DNA from 4 places in the Streptomyces sp. NPDC021212 genome. Region 2 is predicted to be linked to each of the others. Evidence: riboswitches for the same ligand, from Rfam matches in the RefSeq annotation. Region 2 holds a riboswitch; each other region holds the start of a gene.
What was found. A riboswitch is a leader RNA that binds a small molecule or an ion and turns the genes downstream of it on or off. The one in region 2 is predicted to bind cyclic di-AMP.
Positions count from the first base shown of each region.

Region 1 (4,809 bases), on a different contig from region 2:
GCGTACCGGCTGCCGCACGACGGTACCCGTGAGGCCGACGCCGCCGACCTGGCGCTGACCGTCCTCGGCGGCGGCGAGTCCTCCCGGCTGCACAACCGCCTGGTGCGCCGCGACCGTACGGCCGTCGCCGCCGGGTTCGGCCTGCTGCGGCTGGCGGGCGCGCCGTCGCTGGGCTGGCTGGACGTGAAGACCTCCGGCGGGGTCGAGGTGCCCGGCATCGAGGCCGCCGTCGACGAGGAGCTGGCCCGCTTCGCCGAGGAGGGCCCGACGCCGCAGGAGATGGAGCGCGCCCAAGCGCAGATCGAGCGCGAGTGGCTGGACCGGCTGGCCACCGTCGGCGGCCGCGCCGACGAGCTGTGCCGGTTCGCCGTGCTGTTCGGCGACCCGCAGCTGGCCCTGACCGCCGTGGGACGGGTGCTGGACATCACCGCGGAGGAGGTGCGGGCCGTGGCCGCTGCGCGGCTGCGCCCCGACAACCGCGCCGTGCTGGTCTACGAGCCCGTCCGGGGCGCCGAGGACGCAGACCGGGCAGCCCAGTCCGGCAACGCCGCAGAAGCCGCCGACACCGACGCAGAAGGGGAGGCGGCCCAGTGAGCGACGCCGTCACCGCCACCATGACCTTTCACCCGCAGCCGCAGGGCGGCGCCCCCAGGCCGTGGGCCTTCCCGGCGCCGGAGCGCAGTGAGCTGTCCAACGGGCTCACCGTGCTGCGCTGCCACCGCCCCGGCCAGCAGGTCGTCGCCGTGGAGATCAACCTCGACGCCCCGCTGGACACCGAGCCGGCCGGGCTTGAGGGCGTCGCCACGATCATGGCGCGCGCCCTGTCCGAGGGCACCGACAAGCACACCGCCGAGGAGTTCGCCGCCGAGCTGGAGCGCTGCGGCGCCACCCTGGACGCCCACGCGGACCACCCCGGCGTCCGGGTCTCCCTGGAGGTGCCGGTCTCCCGGCTGCCCAAGGCGCTCGGCCTGCTCGCCGACGCCCTGCGCGCACCCGCCTTCCCCGACGGCGAGGTCGAGCGGCTGGTGCGCAACCGGCTGGACGAGATCCCGCACGAGCTGGCCAACCCGGCCCGCCGCGCTTCCATGGCCCTGGCCAAGGAGCTGTTCCCGGCCGAATCGCGGATGTCCCGGCCGCGCCAGGGCACCGAGGAGACCATCGAGGGCATCGACGCCGCGGCGGTGCGGGCCTTCTACGAGGCGCACATCCGGCCGTCCACCACGACCGCGGTCGTCGTCGGCGACCTGGCCGGTGTCGACCTCGACCAGGCGCTCGCCGACACCCTCGGTGCCTGGACCGGCGGCCCGGCTCCGCAGGGCTCGGTCCCGCCGATCATCGCCGACGACACCGGCCGTGTGGTGATCGTCGACCGGCCCGGCGCGGTCCAGACCCAGCTGCTCATCGGGCGCATCGGCGCCGACCGGCACGACCGCGTCTGGCCCGCGCAGGTGCTGGGCACCTACTGCCTGGGCGGCACCCTCACCTCCCGTCTGGACCGGGTACTGCGCGAGGAGAAGGGCTACACCTACGGGGTGCGCGCCTTCGGCCAGGTGCTGCGCTCCACGCCGCCCTCGCCGGCCGGCGGCGGCTCGGCGGGCGCCTCGCTGCTGGCGATCAGCGGTTCGGTGGCCACCGAGGTCACCGGCCCGGCGCTGGAGGACCTGTGGACGGTGCTGCGGACGCTGAAGGAGGAGGGGCTGACGGACGCCGAGCGTGACGTCGCCGTGCAGAACCTCGTCGGTGTCGCCCCGCTCAAGTACGAGACGGCCGCCGCCGTCGCGGGCACGCTCGCCGACCAGGTCGAGCAGCACCTGCCGGACGACTTCCAGGCACAGCTGTACGCCCGGCTCGCCGAGGCGGGCACGGTGGAGGCGACCGCGGCGGTCGTGAGCGCCTTCCCCGCCGACCGGCTGGTGACCGTCCTGGTGGGTGACGCCTCGAAGATCGAGGAGCCGGTCAAGGCGCTCGGCATCGGAGAGGTGCGCGTCATCACCGGCTGAACCGCGTTCCGGCGGGCCCGATATGTCCCGGGGCCCGGCCCAACGCCGTATCACCACAAGGACCCTGGCGTCGAGTGCGACGCCAGGGTCCTCCCTTATGCCCGATTTGAGGGCTGTTTGGTTTGTGGCGAGAACAACAAAAACCCGTAACCGTTTGGTGATCGAAACGCGGCCCGTTTAGCGTCAGTGCGGCTGTTCGCCGGATACCGCCGCACCCGCGGCACGGACAGTCATCGCCGAGTCCCATGGTGCGAGTGCCAGGGGAGCCGGGGACCCAAACGTCCCTGGGGTGAATCGGACGCCTTCCCCGGCCGGGGGAGGGGCCCGTAGGAGACCTTCCTGCTCCGAACCCGTCAGCTAACCCGGTAGGCGAGAGGGAAGGAAAGGAGTGCGCCACCACATGGCGTTCACCCGTGCCGCCGGGAAGCACCGACGTCCCAGCCAGGCCGCCGTCCGTACCGGCGCCAACATCGCCGGCATTACCACGGTCGCCTCGGGCGTCGTCGCCGGCATCGCCGGCCCGGCCCTCGCCGCGACCGGCGAGACGCCGTCTCCCCAGGACACCGGTCTCCGCCAGGCAATGGTGATGGGCGACGGTCTCTCCGACCAGATCGACGCGCAGGCCCAGTCGCAGCAGAGCGCCGCCGAGTTCGCCGCCGCCAAGGCCAAGGCCGAGGCCGTGGCCCGCCAGGAGGCCGCACGGAAGGCCGAGGCCGCCGCGAAGAAGGCCAAGGCGGAGCGCGACGCCAAGGAGCGCGCCGCGCGTGAGGAGGAGCGCAAGCGCCTCAACACGTTCGTCTCGCCCGTCGAGGGCTCCTCCGTCTCCACGGGGTACCAGGCGTCCAGCGGCCTGTGGTCCTCCGGCAGCCACACCGGGATCGACTTCAGCGCCTCCACCGGCACCGAGGTGCATTCGGTGGGCATGGGTGAGGTCGTCGAGGCGGGCTGGGGTGGCTCCTACGGCAACAACGTCGTCATCAAGATGAACGACGGCACCTACACCCAGTACGGCCACCTCTCCTCGATCGGCGTCTCGGTCGGCCAGAAGGTCACCCCCGGCCAGCAGATCGGCCTGTCCGGCGCGACCGGCAACGTCACCGGCCCGCACCTGCACTTCGAGGCCCGCACCACGGCGGAGTACGGCTCGGACATGGACCCGCTGTCGTACCTGCGCTCGCACGGTGTCAACCTCTGACCCGTCGCCCCTCCTGTCGAAAGGCCCCGTCCGCGCCCGGACGGGGCCTTCGGCGTGCCCGCTCCGCTGTGACCAAAAAATATCCCCGAATTTCCTTCGCCCATCGGAAATCCCGGCGGCTTCGAATAGAGTCGCTGAACGCGCGTCAATCGGATGCGTTTCGCGGGGTTGAGGCGGAGGATCGACAATGCGGGACCGGAAGTGAACGGGGATACGACCGCGCTCCAGGGCGGTCGCCGGATTTCGGCACACGCGGTGTGCGCGGCGATCCGTGACGACATCATCTCCGGTGCCTGCCCGCCCGGCAGCCGGCTGACCGAGGAACTGCTCGCCCGGCGCTACGGGGTCTCCCGGGTGCCCGTCCGCGAGGCGCTGCGCACCCTGGAGTCCGAGGGCTTCGTCACCACCCGGCGGCATGCGGGCGCGTGCGTCGCGCAGCCGTCCGAGAAGGAGGCGGCCGACGTCCTGGACATCCGGGCCCTGCTGGAGCCGCTGGGGGCCGCCAGGGCCGCCCAGCGCCGCACCGAGGGGCATCTGAAGGTGCTGCGCGGTCTGGTCCGGCTCGGCCAGGAGCGGGCGGAGCGCGGCCGGCTGGGCGAGCTGCGCTCGCTGGGCGACTGGTTCCACGAGACGCTCGCCCAGGCGTCCGGCAGCCCGAGCCTGGCGGGACTGCTGGTGCAGCTGCGGCGCAAGACGGCGTGGGTGTACGCGGTGGATCCGGCCCGGCAGGCGGCGCGCGGCGCGCAGGCCGTGCAGGGCGCGCCGGGCCCGACGGGGGGCGCGGACCCGTCGGTGCGCGCCGTCGAGTCCTGGGCGGAGCACGGGGCGATCGTGGACGCGGTCGCGCGCGGTGACGCCGACCGGGCCCGCGAGCTCGTCGCCGCGCACACCGAGCGTTCGCTGGCCGAATACCGATGGCGAAACGCGTCCCAGGTGAGAACTTCGAAACAATCCGTAAACACGGCGAGTGGCCGGAATTAACAGCAGCCCGGTAGGCGGCTCAAAGAAATTCCGTAGGCGGAAAAACAACGGGGCCGCGGTGATCCGTAATGGTTCACCGCGGCCCCGCCGCGCAGAAATGCGATTCGGACGGAATCAGACGGTCTCCGGAAGCTCCTCGAGACCCTCGGCCACGAGCTTCGCCAGACGGTCGAGCGCGACCTCCGCGTCCTCGGCCTCGGAGGCGAGCACGACCTCGTCGCCGCCCTGAGCGCCCAGGCCGAGCACGGCGAGCATGGAAGCGGCGTTGACCGGGGCGCCGCCCGCCTTGGCGATCGTGATGGGGACGCCGGCGGCGGTCGCCGCACGGACGAAGATCGACGCCGGACGGGCGTGCAGGCCCTCGGCCCAGCCGATGTTGACGCGGCGCTCAGCCATGGTGTTGCCCTTCAGATCTGCGGGTGGTGTTGTCTAGACCAGATCATACGGTGTCCGGTCCCGCCCGGGTCGGGCCCGAGTGGGTCCGGTCATGTCCGAACAGGTCCGATACGGACTTTCCCTCGCCACCTCCCGTTCACGCAAGGGTGTCCGCCATGCGGACCTCGGCGTCCCGGACTTGAGCCCGTACCCTGTCCCCATGCCGAGCCCGTCGGATGATCACGCCTATCCCACCCA
Region 1 is NZ_JBIRPZ010000007.1:414,861-419,669, reverse strand. It holds gene ACH4SI_RS21350 (M16 family metallopeptidase) at 1-594, shown strand, start outside; gene ACH4SI_RS21345 (M16 family metallopeptidase) at 615-2,000, shown strand; cyclic di-AMP (ydaO/yuaA leader) riboswitch at 2,225-2,387, shown strand; gene ACH4SI_RS21340 (M23 family metallopeptidase) at 2,401-3,195, shown strand; gene ACH4SI_RS21335 (GntR family transcriptional regulator) at 3,397-4,176, shown strand; gene ACH4SI_RS21330 (HPr family phosphocarrier protein) at 4,291-4,572, opposite strand; gene ACH4SI_RS21325 (GNAT family N-acetyltransferase) at 4,772-4,809, shown strand, end outside.
Region 1: it holds a riboswitch for cyclic di-AMP, as region 2 does, so the genes downstream of both, ACH4SI_RS21340 (M23 family metallopeptidase) here and ACH4SI_RS14495 (M23 family metallopeptidase) in region 2, are expected to answer to the same signal.

Region 2 (4,809 bases):
GCCGTCAAGGACCACCGCGTGTCGGCCCCGTCCACGATCACGGCGTACTCAGGGGGCACCGCGGGGGCGTCGCTGCGCCATTGGAGGTGACCCACGGTCAATCCTTGGGCCGTCTGGATCAACTCCGGCGTCTCGCTCAGGACTTTTTCACGATTTTCTCTCTTAAATCTGAAGTGACAGTCGACATCCGACTGCGTTTCACACGGAGGAATCATGCAGATCGCGAAGAAGGTGGCCTTCCTGGCCGCGACCGCCGGCAGCCTGGTGCTCCTCGGGACCGGCACGGCCTCCGCCCATGGCATGGAGCACGAGACTACGCCTCCCCCCGTCAGCGTCCAGTCGTGCAGCGTCGGCGACATCAGCCTCGCCAACGGTGGCATCACCACCGGGGACGTCGGGGACAACTCCCCGGTCGCCAACCAGACCGTCGTGATCAATATCAGCTGCTTCAACACCACCACCGACGACGACTGAGGCGGCTTAAGAAGTAAAAAAGCTGGGAGTCTCCGGGCGCGTGCATGTCGCCCCGGGACTCCCAGCGCACACGCGCAGCGATCGGCGCGGGGCGTCAACGCGGCGCGGACGCGGCGGCCCCGCCGCGACAAGCAGCGGGCGTCAGTCCGAGGCGGACGTCAGGAGGTCCAGCTCGGGGCGGGTGAGCTGGAGGTCGACGGAGGCCAGCAGGGCGGGGAGCTGGGCGGGGACGCGGGCGCTGGCCACGGGGGCGACGACGGTCGGCCGGGCGGCGAGCCAGGCCAGGGCGACGGTGGCGTGGTCGGCGTTGTGGTTGGCGGCCACGTCGTCCAGGGCGGCGAGGACCTTCTGGCCGCGCTCCGTCTCCAGGTGCTTGGCGGCGCCGGTGGAGCGGGCGCTGTCGACCGTGGTGCCGGGGCGGTACTTGCCGGTGAGGAAGCCGGACGCGAGGGCGTAGTACGGGAGCGTCGCCAGGCCGTGGCGGGCGGCGACGTCGGCCAGTTCGCCCTCGAAGGTGTCGCGCGAGACCAGGTTGTAGTGGGGCTGGAGGGCGACGTAGCGGGCCAGATTCTCCTGGGCGGAAAATGTCAGCGAGGCTTCGAGGCGCTCGGCGGAGATGTTGGAGGCGGCGATCTCGCGGATCTTGCCCGCCTTCACCAGCTCGTCCAGGGTGGAGATGATCTCCTCGACCGGCACCGACGGGTCGTCGTAGTGGGTGTAGTAGAGGTCGACGTAGTCGGTGCCCAGGCGCTGGAGGGACTCGTCCAGACCGGACTTGATGGCGGCGGAGGAGAGTCCGCGGGGCTCCGGGGAGCCCGCTCCGACCTTGGTGGCGAGGACGATGTCGTCGCGGTTGCCGCGGGAGGCGAACCACTTGCCGAGGACGGTCTCGGACTCGCCGCCCTGGTTGCCGGGGGCCCAGGCCGAGTAGACGTCGGCGGTGTCGATGAAGTTGCCGCCCGCCGCCACGTAGGCGTCGAGTACCTCGAAGGACTCGGCCTCGTCGGCCGTCCAGCCGAAGACATTGCCGCCCAGGGAGAGCGGGAAGACGGACAGATTGCCGATGGTCTTGCGGGTCTCAGTCATACGTTGCTCCAACGCCCGCGACGGAGGGGTGTATTCCGCCCTTGGGGGCAGAAAAGGAACCGGCGGCCCTGGCGTCAAGGGGGGAGAGAGCGCCAGAGCCGCCGGAGCGAGGGGGGCCGTCGTTACAGCCGGGCCATCAGGGCCCTGCGGATCGAGTGGATCACGCGGGTGACGTTCAGCGCGCCGATCACGGGTTCAGCCCCTTGTCGCGCAGCCAGGGCATCGGATCGATCGGGGAACCGCCGCCGGGCCGGACCTCCAGGTGGAGGTGGGGGCCGGTGACGTTGCCGGTGGCGCCGACGCGGCCGATGGTCTCGCCCGCGGACACCTTGCCCGAGGTGACGACCATGGACGACAGGTGGCAGAACCAGAGCTCGGTGCCGTCATCGAGCTTGAGCACGATGCGGTAGCCGTACGAACCGGCCCAGCCCGCCTGCGTGATGGTGCCGCTGTGCAGCGCCTTGACCGGGGTGCCGGTCGGGGCGGCGAAGTCCTGGCCGGTGTGGTCGGCGGACCACAGGTCGCCGGCCTGGCCGAAGCCCGCGGTCAAGGTGTACGAGGCGACGGGGAGGACCCACCCGCTGGCGGCCTTGGCGGCGGCGGCCTTCGCGGCTGCGGCCTTGGCGGCCGCGGCCTTCGCGGCGGCCTCCTTCTCGGCCTCCGCCTTCGCCTCGGCGGCCTTCTTCTTGGCGGCGGCCTCGGCCTTCTTCTGCGCCGCCAGGTCGCGGGCCTTGGCCGCGGCCTGCGCCGCGTCGTCGGCGGCGGCCTTGGCGGCGGCCCGCACCGCGGCGTCGCGTCTGTCGTCGTCGGCCGCGGTCTGCTGACTCTCGGCCTGCCGCAGGATGCGGGTGCGCAGCGCCTCGCCGGAGTCGGTGGTGCTGGTGGAGAGGGCGGTCGCGGTGGTCTGGGAGCCCTCGTCGTCCCCCGTCAGGGAGCCGATGCCGGGCAGGTCCTTGGCGGCGGGCAGCTGAGCCTTGACCTCGTCGGCGACGTGGGAGAGGTCCGGCATGGAGATCGGTATCGCGGGCCGGTCCTTGGCGCTGGCCATGCCGCCCGCGCCGACCGCCGCGATGACGCCGACGCCGAGGACGGCGCCGCTGCGGGCCATGGCCCCGCCGCGCTGCTTGCCGACGCGGTGCTTGCCGCGCAGCGGGGCGATGGACTCCTCTGTGGGGTTCCACTCGTCCCAGTCGTCCCAGACGGCTTCCTTGGCGAGGGAGGACTCATCCGGTCCTCCGTCGGCTCCGAGGCCGACCGCGGGCCGGGCGCCGGCGTCGAAGCCGACTCCGTACGTGGTCGCCGTGCCGAGGCCGGTACCCGCTGAGCGGTACGGGGCTTGGTCCAGTACGGACCTGTTGGACGCCACCGGGGCGCACTCCTTTCCTTCCTTCTCGCCTACCGGGTTAGCTGACGGGTTCGGAGCAGGAAGGTCTCCTACGGGTCAGGTTCGACCCGATTCACCCCAAGGTGGTGGTTCCCCGGTTCCCTGGTGCTGGCGGTGCTGCTGGTGTGCGTGGTGTCGAGGGTGGTGCTGGCGCTGCACGTACGGGATTCGGCGACGGCGCACGGTGCCGCCCCTGCGGCGGCTGTGTGACCGCGCTGCGTTATCGAACGTTAATAGAGAGCGCGACATGATTCCAAGCTCTTCTGAAGAATCCGCGTAGCTTTGGCATGAACTTAGTAAGCAACAGGGGACAGATGGGGTCGTTTCACCCCAGTTGAAAAGGGTTGGTAAAAACCTCCGGCGAGCTGATCGTGCGTCAATCGTTATGCGTCGTCGTCACGGTCGACTACGGTCCGTGTGCGGAGTGGGGGCCGTGGTTCCGTTCGGTCCGGGCGGGCGCCGGACCGCGAGGAGCGCCATGTCGTCCGAGGCCTCCCCTCCCGTATGGAGCGCCACGTCGTCCACGAGCGCGTCGAGCAGCCCGCCCGGTCCGGTGAAGCGGAGGCCGCGCAGCCGCTCCTCGGGGACGTAGAACGTGCCGTGCGGGTCGCGGGCCTCGGTCACCCCGTCCGTGAACAGCAGCAGCGTCGCGTCCTCGGGGAACCGCAGCTCCGTCACCCGGTCGGGCCAGCCGCCCAGTTCGCCCATCCCCAGCGGCAGCGCGGGCGACTCCGGCTCCAGCGGCCGTACCTCGCCGTCGCCGGGCAGCAGCAGCGGCGGGGGGTGACCGCGGTTGATGAGGCGGAGGGTGGAGTCGCCGCGCGGGATCTCACCGAGGACGGCGGTGGTGAACCCCTCGAACGCCTCCAGCTCGGCCCGCCGCGCGCCCTCGCGCCGCAGCGCCCGCTCCAGCCGCCCCGCGAGCCCCTCCAGCGTCGCCTCCTGCTCCGCGGCCTCCCGGAAGGCGCCGACGAGGACCGCGACGACCTCCACGGCCTGGAGCCCCTTGCCGCGGACGTCCCCGACGATGAGGCGTACGCCGTGCGGGGTGTCCTGCACCGCGTACAGGTCGCCGCCGATCGCGGCGTACCGCTCGGCCGCCACGTAGCGCGCCGCGACGTCCAGCCCGGCGATGCGGGCGGGCGGCACGGGCAGCACGGCCCGCTGCGCCGCCTCCGCGATACCGCGCGCCGAGGCCAGCCGCCGGTCGCTTCGGCGGACGACGCGGTTGATCACGAGCGCGAGCAGGGAGACGGTGGCCACCGTGGCGATCTCGGTCGCGGCCTGGGTGGGGTCCTTCACGCCGTGCAGCTCCGCCAGCAGGCATACGGCGGTGAGGGCGAGGACCGTCGTGAGGATGGTCTGCCGCAGCGGGAAGAGGGAGGCGGCGACCAGCGGGGCCGCGGCGAAGAAGGGGGAGGCGGTGTACGGGGCCGGGGTGGCGAGGTCGAAGGCGACGCCGCCGAGCAGGAGGACGGCGGGCGTCCAGCGGGCCAGCCGGCGACCCGAGGACACCTGGGCGGCCTCCTCGGCGGAGACGACTCCGGCGGCCGCGCCCGGGCCCGGGGGCTCGGCGACGGGCGTACGGGCGGGCGTACGGACGCCCGTACGAGCCCTGCTCCCTCGCACCCGCACGGCCTCTCTCGCTTTCGCTGGTCCATGACCCCGTCATCAGGCTTCCGGGTGCCGGGGCGCGGGGCGAGCCGGTGGCGGCCATGTGGGTGCGTACCGTGCCCGGACGCCGAGCGGCCCCGGATGGCAGGCATCCGGGGCCGCGGGGTGAGCCGTGGCGTCAGCCAGGGCTCGGAGAGCGTCAGCTGGCTGCGGCCTTAGCCGCCGTTGCCGAGGGCGATGTTGCTGCAGTT
Region 2 is NZ_JBIRPZ010000004.1:646,023-650,831, reverse strand. It holds gene ACH4SI_RS14505 (hypothetical protein) at 214-474, shown strand; gene ACH4SI_RS14500 (aldo/keto reductase) at 616-1,560, opposite strand; gene ACH4SI_RS14495 (M23 family metallopeptidase) at 1,748-2,926, opposite strand; cyclic di-AMP (ydaO/yuaA leader) riboswitch at 2,938-3,068, opposite strand; gene ACH4SI_RS14490 (PP2C family protein-serine/threonine phosphatase) at 3,341-4,573, opposite strand; gene ACH4SI_RS14485 (hypothetical protein) at 4,774-4,809, opposite strand, start outside.

Region 3 (4,809 bases), on a different contig from region 2:
CCCTGCCCTGCCCCCGCTCCCACCCTCTTCACCTGGGAGTTCGCCACTGATCCCTACCCCGCGTACGCGTGGCTACGCGAGCATGAGCCGGTGCGTCGGACCACGCTCCCCAGCGGGGTCGAGGCCTGGCTGGTGACCCGCTATGCCGATGCCCGGCAGGCCCTGGCCGACGCCCGGCTGTCGAAGAACCCCCAGCGGCACAGTGAATCCGCTCACGCCCGGGGCAAAGTGGGCATCCCGGGCGAGCAGCGCGCGGATCTGATGACACATCTGCTCAATATCGATCCCCCGGACCACACCCGGCTCCGGCGGCTGGTGTCCAAGGCGTTCACCCCGCGCCGCGTCGCCGCGTTCGCCCCGCGGGTGCGCGAGCTGACCGACGACCTCATCGACGCCTTCGCGGCCCGGGGAGAGGCGGACCTCATCCATGAGTTCGCCTTCCCTCTCCCCATCTATGCGATCTGCGATCTGCTCGGCGTCCCGCGGGAGGACCAGGACGACTTCCGGGACTGGGCCGGAACGATGATCCGGCACGGCGGCGGCCCGCGCGGCGGGGTGGCCCGCGCGGTGAAGCGGATCCGCGCGTATCTGGCCGAGTTGATCCACCGCAAGCGCGCCGCGCTCGGCGACGACCTGATCTCCGACCTGATCCGGGCCGGCGACCACGGGGACCACCTCACCGAGAACGAGGCCGCGGCGATGGCCTTCATCCTCCTGTTCGCCGGTTTTGAAACTACCGTCAATTTGATCGGTAATGGCCTCTATGCCCTGCTTCGCAACCCCGAGCAGCGTGCCCGGCTGCACCGCGCACTGGAAGAAGGGGACGAGGGGCTGCTCGCCACCGGGGTCGAGGAACTGCTGCGCTACGACGGCCCGGTGGAGATGGCCACCTGGCGGTTCGCCACCGAGCCGGTCACCCTCGGCGGCCGGCACATTGCCGAGGGGGAACCGGTGCTGGTGGTGCTCGCCGCCGCCGACCGCGACCCCGAGCGCTTCACCGACCCCGATGTCCTCGATCTCGGCCGCACCGACAACCAGCACCTCGGCTACGGTCACGGCATCCACTACTGTCTGGGCGCCCCGCTGGCCCGCCTGGAGGCACAGACCGCGCTCGCCACCCTGCTGCGCCGGCTGCCCGACCTCCGACTGGCAGTGGAGCCGGACGCCTTGCGCTGGCGCGGCGGGCTCATCATGCGTGGACTGCGCACCCTCCCGGTGACCTGGGGAGAGTGACATCCGATCAGGCGTGTGACCGTGGCGTGACCTCCAATACACCGGCTTGTGATGATCCTGTGGCCTCGCTATGTTCAACCGACAAACGAGCCCCACACGAGAGGCGATTCGCATGCTTTCCGGGAACGGACGTCACCGCCGCCCCCGCCAGGCTCCGGCCATCGTCGTCGCGGCGGGGGTGACCGGCGCGAGCATCGCCATCCCGCTCCTGGGGGCGACCGGCGCCCAGGCCGCCCCCGCGTCCACGTGGGACCGGGTCGCCGAGTGCGAGAGCGCCGGGATGTGGAGCGCCAACGAGGGCAACGGCTTCTACGGCGGTCTTCAGCTGACCCTCGACATGTGGAAGAAGTACGGCGGCACCGGCTACGCCCCGCGCCCCGATCTCGCCAGCCGCTCCCAGCAGATAGCCGTCGCCGAATCGATCCTCGGCGACCGCGGCCCGGACGCCTGGCCCAGCTGTGCGCTGAACGCCGGGCTGACCGCCGACGGCGACAGCCCGGACGTGAACCCGGGCAGTACGGCACGCCCCTCCCAGCAGGCCCCGCAGCCCGGCGACTCGGACCGGGACTCCGGCGGGGTGGAGCGGAACCATGTCTCCAAGGCGCCCGCCGCGCCGGACGACGACGCGCCCTCGCCGTCCCCTTCTTCTTCCGGCGCGTCCGACCCCTCGTCGTCCCCTTCCTCCGGTGGGGAGACCTCCGAAGAACCCTCCGAGACTCCCTCTGAAACCCCGTCCGAGACCCCCTCCGCGGGTGCCTCGGACCCGGCTGACTCCGGTGAGCACCGGGGCGAGTCGGACCAAGACGCGCGGCCGAGCGACCGCGCCTCGCGCGGCGGGGCCGATCGTGTCGAAAACCCCACGGATGGCGGCTACACGGTGCGTCGGGGTGACAACCTTTCAGCAATCGCCGAAAAGCAGGAATTGGGCGGCGACTGGCGTCGGCTCTACGCGTCCAACGAGAAGCTGATCGGAGCCGATCCGGATCTCATCATCCCTGGTCAGCGGCTTGACCTCACCATCAGGGGCCAGTAGTTCGGGGGGATTTGCCCGATCTGGCGCCGGTGAGACATACCTCTCGTCACATTTTCCCGCCCGTCCCTCGTGTCCGGTCTCTCCATACCCGGCCCCACCTGCACCAATGTGGGCCGAGTGAGATCGATAACGTACCTCTTCGCTGCGATAAGGGTGTTTGAACGTTTCCCTGAGGTGTGTTTAACGTCTTTCCGCTCGCCACCAAGCGAGCACCGTCGACCGTCACGCCGAGTCCTGCCGGCGGTCGTCCGGTACCGACGCGCCAGCGCCGAAGGCAGGAGCGGGGGACCCAAGGTAAGTGCCGCGAGGCCAGCGGAATCGGCCGAACGGCTAGGGGTGAAGCAGGGTGCGGACCCCGCACCCGGCCGGGCAACTCACGCCCGAACCCGACAGCTCACCTCGTAGGCGTCGGTGAGGAAACGAACGAACATGTCCAACGCTCAGGGCAAGCACCGTCGTCCGTCCAAGGCCACTCGTATCGCAGCGTTCGCCGGTCTCGCCGGTGCCGCCGTGGCCGCCCCGCTCATCGGGGCTACGTCCGCCTCTGCCGCCACCACGTCCCAGTGGGACCAGGTCGCGCAGTGCGAGTCCGGCGGCAACTGGTCGGTCAACACCGGCAACGGGTACTACGGCGGCCTGCAGTTCTCCTCCTCCACCTGGGCCGCCTACGGCGGTACCGCCTACGCTCCCACCGCTGACAGGGCCGGTAAGGCCCAGCAGATCCAGGTGGCCGAGAAGGTCCTCTCCAGCCAGGGCAAGGGCGCCTGGCCGGTCTGCGGCAAGGGTCTGACCGCCGGCGGCGCCCCGTCCGCCCCCGCGCAGTCCACCCCGTCGCAGAGCCAGTCCGACTCCTCGCAGTCGGCCCCGGCCGCCAAGCAGAAGGCCGCGCCCCGCAGCGCGCCCGAGCACGCCGCGCGCGGCGAGGCCCGTGGTCCGGTCAAGAAGGGCGACGGCGAGTACAAGGTCAAGTCCGGTGACACCCTTGGCAAGATCGCCAAGACCGAGGACGTCAAGGGAGGCTGGAAGAAGCTCTACGACCTCAACAAGAACGTCATCCAGAAGGCCGACCTGATCTTCCCCGGCCAGCAGCTCCACCTGAGCTGAGCCGCCCCACCCTCTTGACGAGCCCCGGCCGGGTGTGCCGCCCCCCACGGTGCACCCCGCCGGGGCTTCGGTGCGGTTAGGCTCATGCTGCTACCGCAGACACATACGAAGGAGATCCTCGTGCCGTCCATCGACGTCGTCGTAGCTCGCGAGATCCTCGACTCGCGAGGGAACCCCACGGTCGAGGTCGAGGTCGGCCTCGACGACGGCAGCACCGGCCGTGCCGCCGTCCCGTCCGGCGCCTCCACCGGCGCCTTCGAGGCCCTCGAACTCCGTGACGGCGACAAGAACCGCTATGGCGGCAAGGGCGTGGAGAAGGCCGTCCTCGCCGTCATCGAGCAGATCGGCCCCGAGCTGGTCGGATATGACGCCACCGAGCAGCGCCTGATCGACCAGGCGATGTTCGACCTGGATGCCACTCCGGACAAGTCCTCGCTCGGCGCCAACGCCATCCTGGGCGTCTCCCTCGCCGTGGCGCACGCCGCCTCCGAGGCGTCCGACCTGCCCCTTTTCCGATACCTCGGTGGCCCGAACGCGCACCTGCTGCCGGTCCCGATGATGAACATCCTCAACGGCGGCTCGCACGCCGACTCCAATGTGGACATCCAGGAGTTCATGATCGCGCCGGTCGGTGCGGAGTCCTTCTCCGAGGCGCTGCGCTGGGGTGCGGAGGTCTACCACACCCTGAAGGGCGTCCTGAAGGAGCGGGGCCTGTCCACCGGTCTCGGCGACGAGGGCGGCTTCGCGCCGAACCTCGACTCCAACCGGGACGCCCTGGACCTGATCGTCGAGGCCATCAAGAAGGCCGGCTACCAGCCCGGCCAGGACATCGCGCTCGCGCTCGATGTCGCCGCCTCCGAGTTCCACAAGGACGGCGTCTACCAGTTCGAGGGCAAGGACCGCACCGCGTCCGAGATGACCGCGTACTACGCCGAGCTGGTCGAGGCGTACCCGCTGGTCTCCATCGAGGACCCGCTGAACGAGGAGGACTGGGACGGCTGGAAGACGATCACCGAGCAGCTCGGTGACAAGGTCCAGCTGGTCGGCGACGACCTGTTCGTCACCAACCCCGAGCGGCTGGCCCGCGGCATCGAGAACGACACCGCGAACGCCCTGCTGGTCAAGGTCAACCAGATCGGCTCGCTGACCGAGACCCTCGACGCCGTCGAGCTGGCCCAGCGCAGCGGCTTCAAGTGCATGATGTCGCACCGCTCCGGTGAGACCGAGGACGTCACCATCGCCGACCTGGCCGTCGCCACCAACTGCGGCCAGATCAAGACCGGCGCCCCGGCCCGCTCCGAGCGGGTGGCCAAGTACAACCAGCTGCTGCGCATCGAGGAGATCCTGGACGACGCCGCGGTGTACGCGGGCCGCTCCGCGTTCCCGCGCTTCAAGGGCTGACCCTTCTCCAGCGTCAAAAGCGGACACGTCTGACGCAT
Region 3 is NZ_JBIRPZ010000019.1:30,073-34,881, forward strand. It holds gene ACH4SI_RS36790 (cytochrome P450) at 1-1,233, shown strand, start outside; gene ACH4SI_RS36795 (transglycosylase family protein) at 1,346-2,266, shown strand; cyclic di-AMP (ydaO/yuaA leader) riboswitch at 2,523-2,689, shown strand; gene ACH4SI_RS36800 (transglycosylase family protein) at 2,696-3,370, shown strand; gene eno (phosphopyruvate hydratase) at 3,485-4,771, shown strand.
Region 3: it holds a riboswitch for cyclic di-AMP, as region 2 does, so the genes downstream of both, ACH4SI_RS36800 (transglycosylase family protein) here and ACH4SI_RS14495 (M23 family metallopeptidase) in region 2, are expected to answer to the same signal.

Region 4 (4,809 bases), on a different contig from region 2:
GGACGGTCAAGGCCGGGGACGTCATCGCCTACTCGGGGAACTCCGGCAACTCCACCGGCCCTCATCTGCACTTCGAGGTGCACCCGGGCGGCGGAGCGGCAGTGGACCCGCTGCCGTGGCTACAGAACCACGGCCTCAACCCCAACTGACCGCCCCCACCTCACGCATCACGAAAAGCGTCAGAGCTTCTCGACCGGCGCGTACCGCAGCAGCAGCCGCTTCGGCTTCTCGCCGCCGAAGTCGATCGTCGCCTCCGCGTTGTCCCCGGTGCCCTTCACCGCCACCACGGTGCCGAGCCCGAACGAATCGTGCGTCACCCGGTCCCCGATGGCCAGGGAGACCACCGGGCGGTCCTTCGCCCGCCGCGTCGCGAACCCACTCGCACCGGAAGCGGCACCTGAACCGGCACCGGACCCGGACCGCGAGCGCGACGACGAGAACCCCGACGACAGTCCCGACCCGGCGCCCGACATGGCGCCCATCGTCGCCGACGGGGTCGCGGGGCCGGTGCGCCGCCACTGCACGTACTGGTCGGGGATCTCCTCCAGGAAGCGGGACGGCGGGTTGTACGCGGGCTGGCCCCAGGCGCTGCGCATCGTCGACCGGGACAGATACAGCCGCTCGCGGGCGCGCGTGATCCCGACGTACGCCAGCCGCCGCTCCTCCTCCAGCTCCTTGGTCTGGCCGAGCGCGCGCATGTGCGGGAAGACCCCGTCCTCCATGCCGCTGAGGAAGACGACCGGGAACTCAAGACCCTTGGCCGTGTGCAGGGTCATCAGGGTGATGACCCCGGCGCCCTCCTCGTCCTCGTCGGGGATCTGGTCGGAGTCGGCGACGAGCGCGACCTGCTCCAGGAAGTCCGCGAGCGTGCCGGGGTTCTCCTCGCCCCGGTCCTGCTCGAACTCCAGGGCCACGGAGGCCAGCTCCTGGAGGTTCTCGATGCGGGTCTCGTCCTGCGGGTCGGTGGACGCCTGCAGCTCCGCCAGATAGCCGGTGCGCTCCAGCACGGCCTCCAGGACGGTCGCCGGGCCCGCGCCCGACTCCACGATGGTCCGCAGCTCCTCCATGAGCGTGTTGAACCGCTTCACCGCGTTCGCCGAGCGGGCCGCCATGCCGTACGCCTCGTCGACGCGGCGCAGCGCCTGCGGGAAGGTGATCTTCTCGCGCGCCGCGAGCGCGTCGATCATCGCCTCGGCGCGGTCGCCGATGCCGCGCTTGGGCACGTTCATGATGCGGCGCAGCGGGACGGCGTCCTCGGGGTTGGCCAGCACGCGCAGGTACGCGAGGACGTCGCGGACCTCCTTGCGCTCGTAGAAGCGGACCCCGCCGACGACCTTGTACGGCAGCCCGACCCGGATGAAGACCTCTTCGAAGACACGGGACTGGGCGTTGGTGCGGTAGAAGACCGCGACATCCCCGGCCCGGGCGTCCCCCGCGTCCGTCAGCCGGTCGATCTCGTCGGCGACGAACTGGGCCTCGTCGTGCTCGGTGTCCGCGACGTAGCCGGTGATGGTGGCGCCGGTGCCGGCCTCGGTCCACAGGTTCTTCGGGCGGCGGTTCTCGTTGCGCTCGATGACGGCGTTGGCCGCGCTCAGGATGGTCTGGGTGGAGCGGTAGTTCTGCTCCAGCAGGATCGTCCGCGCATCCGGATAGTCCTCCTCGAACTGGAGGATGTTACGGATCGTGGCGCCCCGGAACGCGTAGATCGACTGGTCGGCGTCGCCCACGACGCACAGCTCCCCGGCCTCCTCCTCATCCGTGCCCACCAGCTCGCGCACCAGCGTGTACTGAGCGTGGTTGGTGTCCTGGTACTCGTCGACCAGGACGTGCCGGAAGCGGCGGCGGTAGTGCTCGGAGACGTCCGGGAACGCCTGGAGCAGATTGACCGTGGTCATGATGATGTCGTCGAAGTCGAGGGCGTTGGCCTCGCGCAGCCTCGACTGGTACATCGCGTACGCCTCGGCGAGCGTCTTCTCGAAACCGTCCGCCGCCTGACCGGCGAAGGTCTCCTCGTCGATCAGCTCGTTCTTCAGGTTGGAGATCTTGGCGCTGAACGACTTCGGCGGGAACTTCTTCGGGTCCAGGTCGAGATCCCGGCACACCAGGGCCATCAGCCGCTTCGAGTCGGCGGCGTCGTAGATCGAGAACGATGAGGTGAAGCCCAGCTTCTTCGACTCGCGGCGCAGGATGCGCACGCACGCGCTGTGGAACGTCATCACCCACATCGCGTTCGCCCGCGGTCCGACCAGTTCCCCGACCCGCTCCTTCATCTCGCCCGCCGCCTTGTTGGTGAAGGTGATGGCGAGGATCTGGCCGGGGTGCACCTGGCGGGTGCCGAGCAGATACGCGATGCGGTGGGTGAGCACCCGGGTCTTGCCGGACCCGGCCCCGGCGACGATCAGCAGCGGCGAGCCCGTGTGCTCCACGGCGGCCCGCTGCTGCTCGTTCAGCCCCTCCAGCAGCGCCGTCGGGTCGACGGCGGGGCGGGCCGCGCCGTCCCGGTAGTACGCCTCTCTGGGCCCGCTCGGCACCGGCGCGTCGAATGCGCCCGTGAAGAGGTGGTGCGGCACCTCCTCGCCGCCTGAACCGCCTGAAGCACCGCCTGAACCGCCGGCGGGGCCCGGGTAGGCGGAATCCTCGGGCGGCGGAGGCTCCTCGTCCGGAGGCCCGAGGTTCGCCAGGAAGCTGTCGTCAAAGAGGCTGCTCATCGCTCACCGATTTTAGGCGGCCCTACTGACAGCCTACGCATGGACTGCATATGGATGTCACGAAACGGTTTCGGGCAAAACGACCACCAGCCTTCACAGGAGCCCCACGAGTTGGCTACCGTCCTCCCTCAGGCAGCTCGTACACCCGTCGGCGAACCGCGCCGGCCCGGGCGGCCTCCGCCGAGTCCGGTCGCGCCGCAAGGCAGCCGGAGCCGGGGACCCAAACGCAACACCGGGGTGAATCGGCCCGAGCCGCGATACGACGCGTACATCACGTACGACGTGTCGTCCGCCCGCGCACGGCCGTAGGGCAGCCTTCCGTACCGCCCGAACCCGTCAGCTAACCCGGTAGGCGGTCCACGGAAGGAGTCGCCTCCCTTGGCGTCGCACCGCAAGCCGCGGACCCGAATACCCACCGCCGCCTCCTCCACCGGGCGCCGTACGGCCGTCGGATTCACCACCGCCGCCCTCGCGTCCGTCACCCTCCTCTCCCAGACCGCGAACGCCGCACCGGGCGACCCGAAGCCCGGCGCCACACAGTCGATCGAGGCGGTCAAGGAGAAGGTGGACACCCTCTACCACCAGGCGGAAACCGCCACCCAGCAGTACAACGCCGCCAAGGATCGCTCCGCGGGGCAGCGCACCAAGGTCGACCGGCTGCTGGACGATGTCGCCAAGAACACGGAGAAGCTCAACGAGGCCCGCCGCACCCTCGGCACCTACGCCGCGGCCCAGTACCGCAACGGCGGCATGACCTCGACCGCGAGCCTGCTCTTCTCCAACAACCCGCAGGACATCTTCGACCAGTCCCATCTGATGAACCGGATGGCCGGTTCGGAGAAGCGGGCCGTCGACGACTTCCAGACGCAGGCCGCGAAGGCCGCCAAGGAGCGCGGCGAGGCCGCCAAGAGCCTGGCGTCGCTGACCGAGACCCAGAAAGAGCTGAAGGCCAAGAAGAAGTCCGTCCAGGACAAGCTCGCGCAGGCCCGCCGGCTGCTGGCGAATCTGACCGCCAAGGAGAAGGCGCGACTGGCGGCGATCGAGAAGAAGAAGGCCGAGGAGGCGCGGCGCAAGGCCGCCGAGCTGGCCGAGAAGCAGCGGGAGGCCGCGGCCCGGCAGAAGGCGCAGGAGCAGGAGCAGCAGTCGAGCGGCAGTTCCTCTTCCGGTTCCGGAAGCAGTTCCGGCTCGTCCGGCTCGTCCGGCTCCACGTCCACCTCCACGAGCACCACCAAGGGGGCCAAGGCGGTCGACTTCGCGGAGTCCCAGCTCGGCAAGCCGTACGTCTGGGGCGCCACCGGCCCCAACTCCTACGACTGCTCAGGACTCACCCAGGCCGCCTGGAAGGCCGCCGGTGTCTCGCTGCCGCGCACCACGTTCGACCAGGTGAAGGTCGGCACGCGCGTCTCCACCTCCGACCTCAAGCCCGGTGACCTCGTCTTCTTCTACGACGACATCAGCCACGTCGGCCTCTACATCGGCGACGGGATGATGATCCACGCGCCGAAGCCGGGCGATGTGGTGAAGAAGGCGCCGATCACCGAGATGCCGATCTACGGAAGCGTGCGGCCTGCCTAGCCACGGTAAGCGGGGGTGGCCGCACGGTGAGCGATCGCGCTCGGGCAGCCACCCCCGCTTCCGGGTCACGTGCCCGGCTTACGCCCGTACACGTACACGTCGTCGCCGTTCCGCAACAGGCTCCAGTACTTCTTCGCGTCGCCGGAACGCATGTTGACGCAGCCATGGGAGCCGGGTGGCGACCACACGCTTCCCGCGATGGAGTGGAAGGCCTGGCCGCCGTCGAAGAACTGGCTGTACGGCATGGCCACGTGGTAAATCGTCGACCAGTGGTCGATGTCCCGCCAGTAGATCCTTTTCAGCCCGGTGCGGGTCTCGTACTTGTCCCGCCCGGTACGCACCGGCACCGGCCCGAACGTGAGCCGCGAACCGTCCTGCACCCAGCTGAGCTGCCGGGTGAGGTCGACGCAGGCGATGCGGCCCTTGTTGGTGGGGCACTTGCGCGCCGCGTTGGGGTTGTGCCCCGCCGCCTTCTGCGCGTTGATCAGCTTCATGACGCCCCAGGTGACGGGGCCCGCGTAGCCGA
Region 4 is NZ_JBIRPZ010000016.1:167,280-172,088, reverse strand. It holds gene ACH4SI_RS35045 (M23 family metallopeptidase) at 1-149, shown strand, start outside; gene pcrA (DNA helicase PcrA) at 180-2,708, opposite strand; cyclic di-AMP (ydaO/yuaA leader) riboswitch at 2,892-3,079, shown strand; gene ACH4SI_RS35035 (NlpC/P60 family protein) at 3,087-4,283, shown strand; gene ACH4SI_RS35030 (L,D-transpeptidase) at 4,349-4,809, opposite strand, start outside.
Region 4: it holds a riboswitch for cyclic di-AMP, as region 2 does, so the genes downstream of both, ACH4SI_RS35035 (NlpC/P60 family protein) here and ACH4SI_RS14495 (M23 family metallopeptidase) in region 2, are expected to answer to the same signal.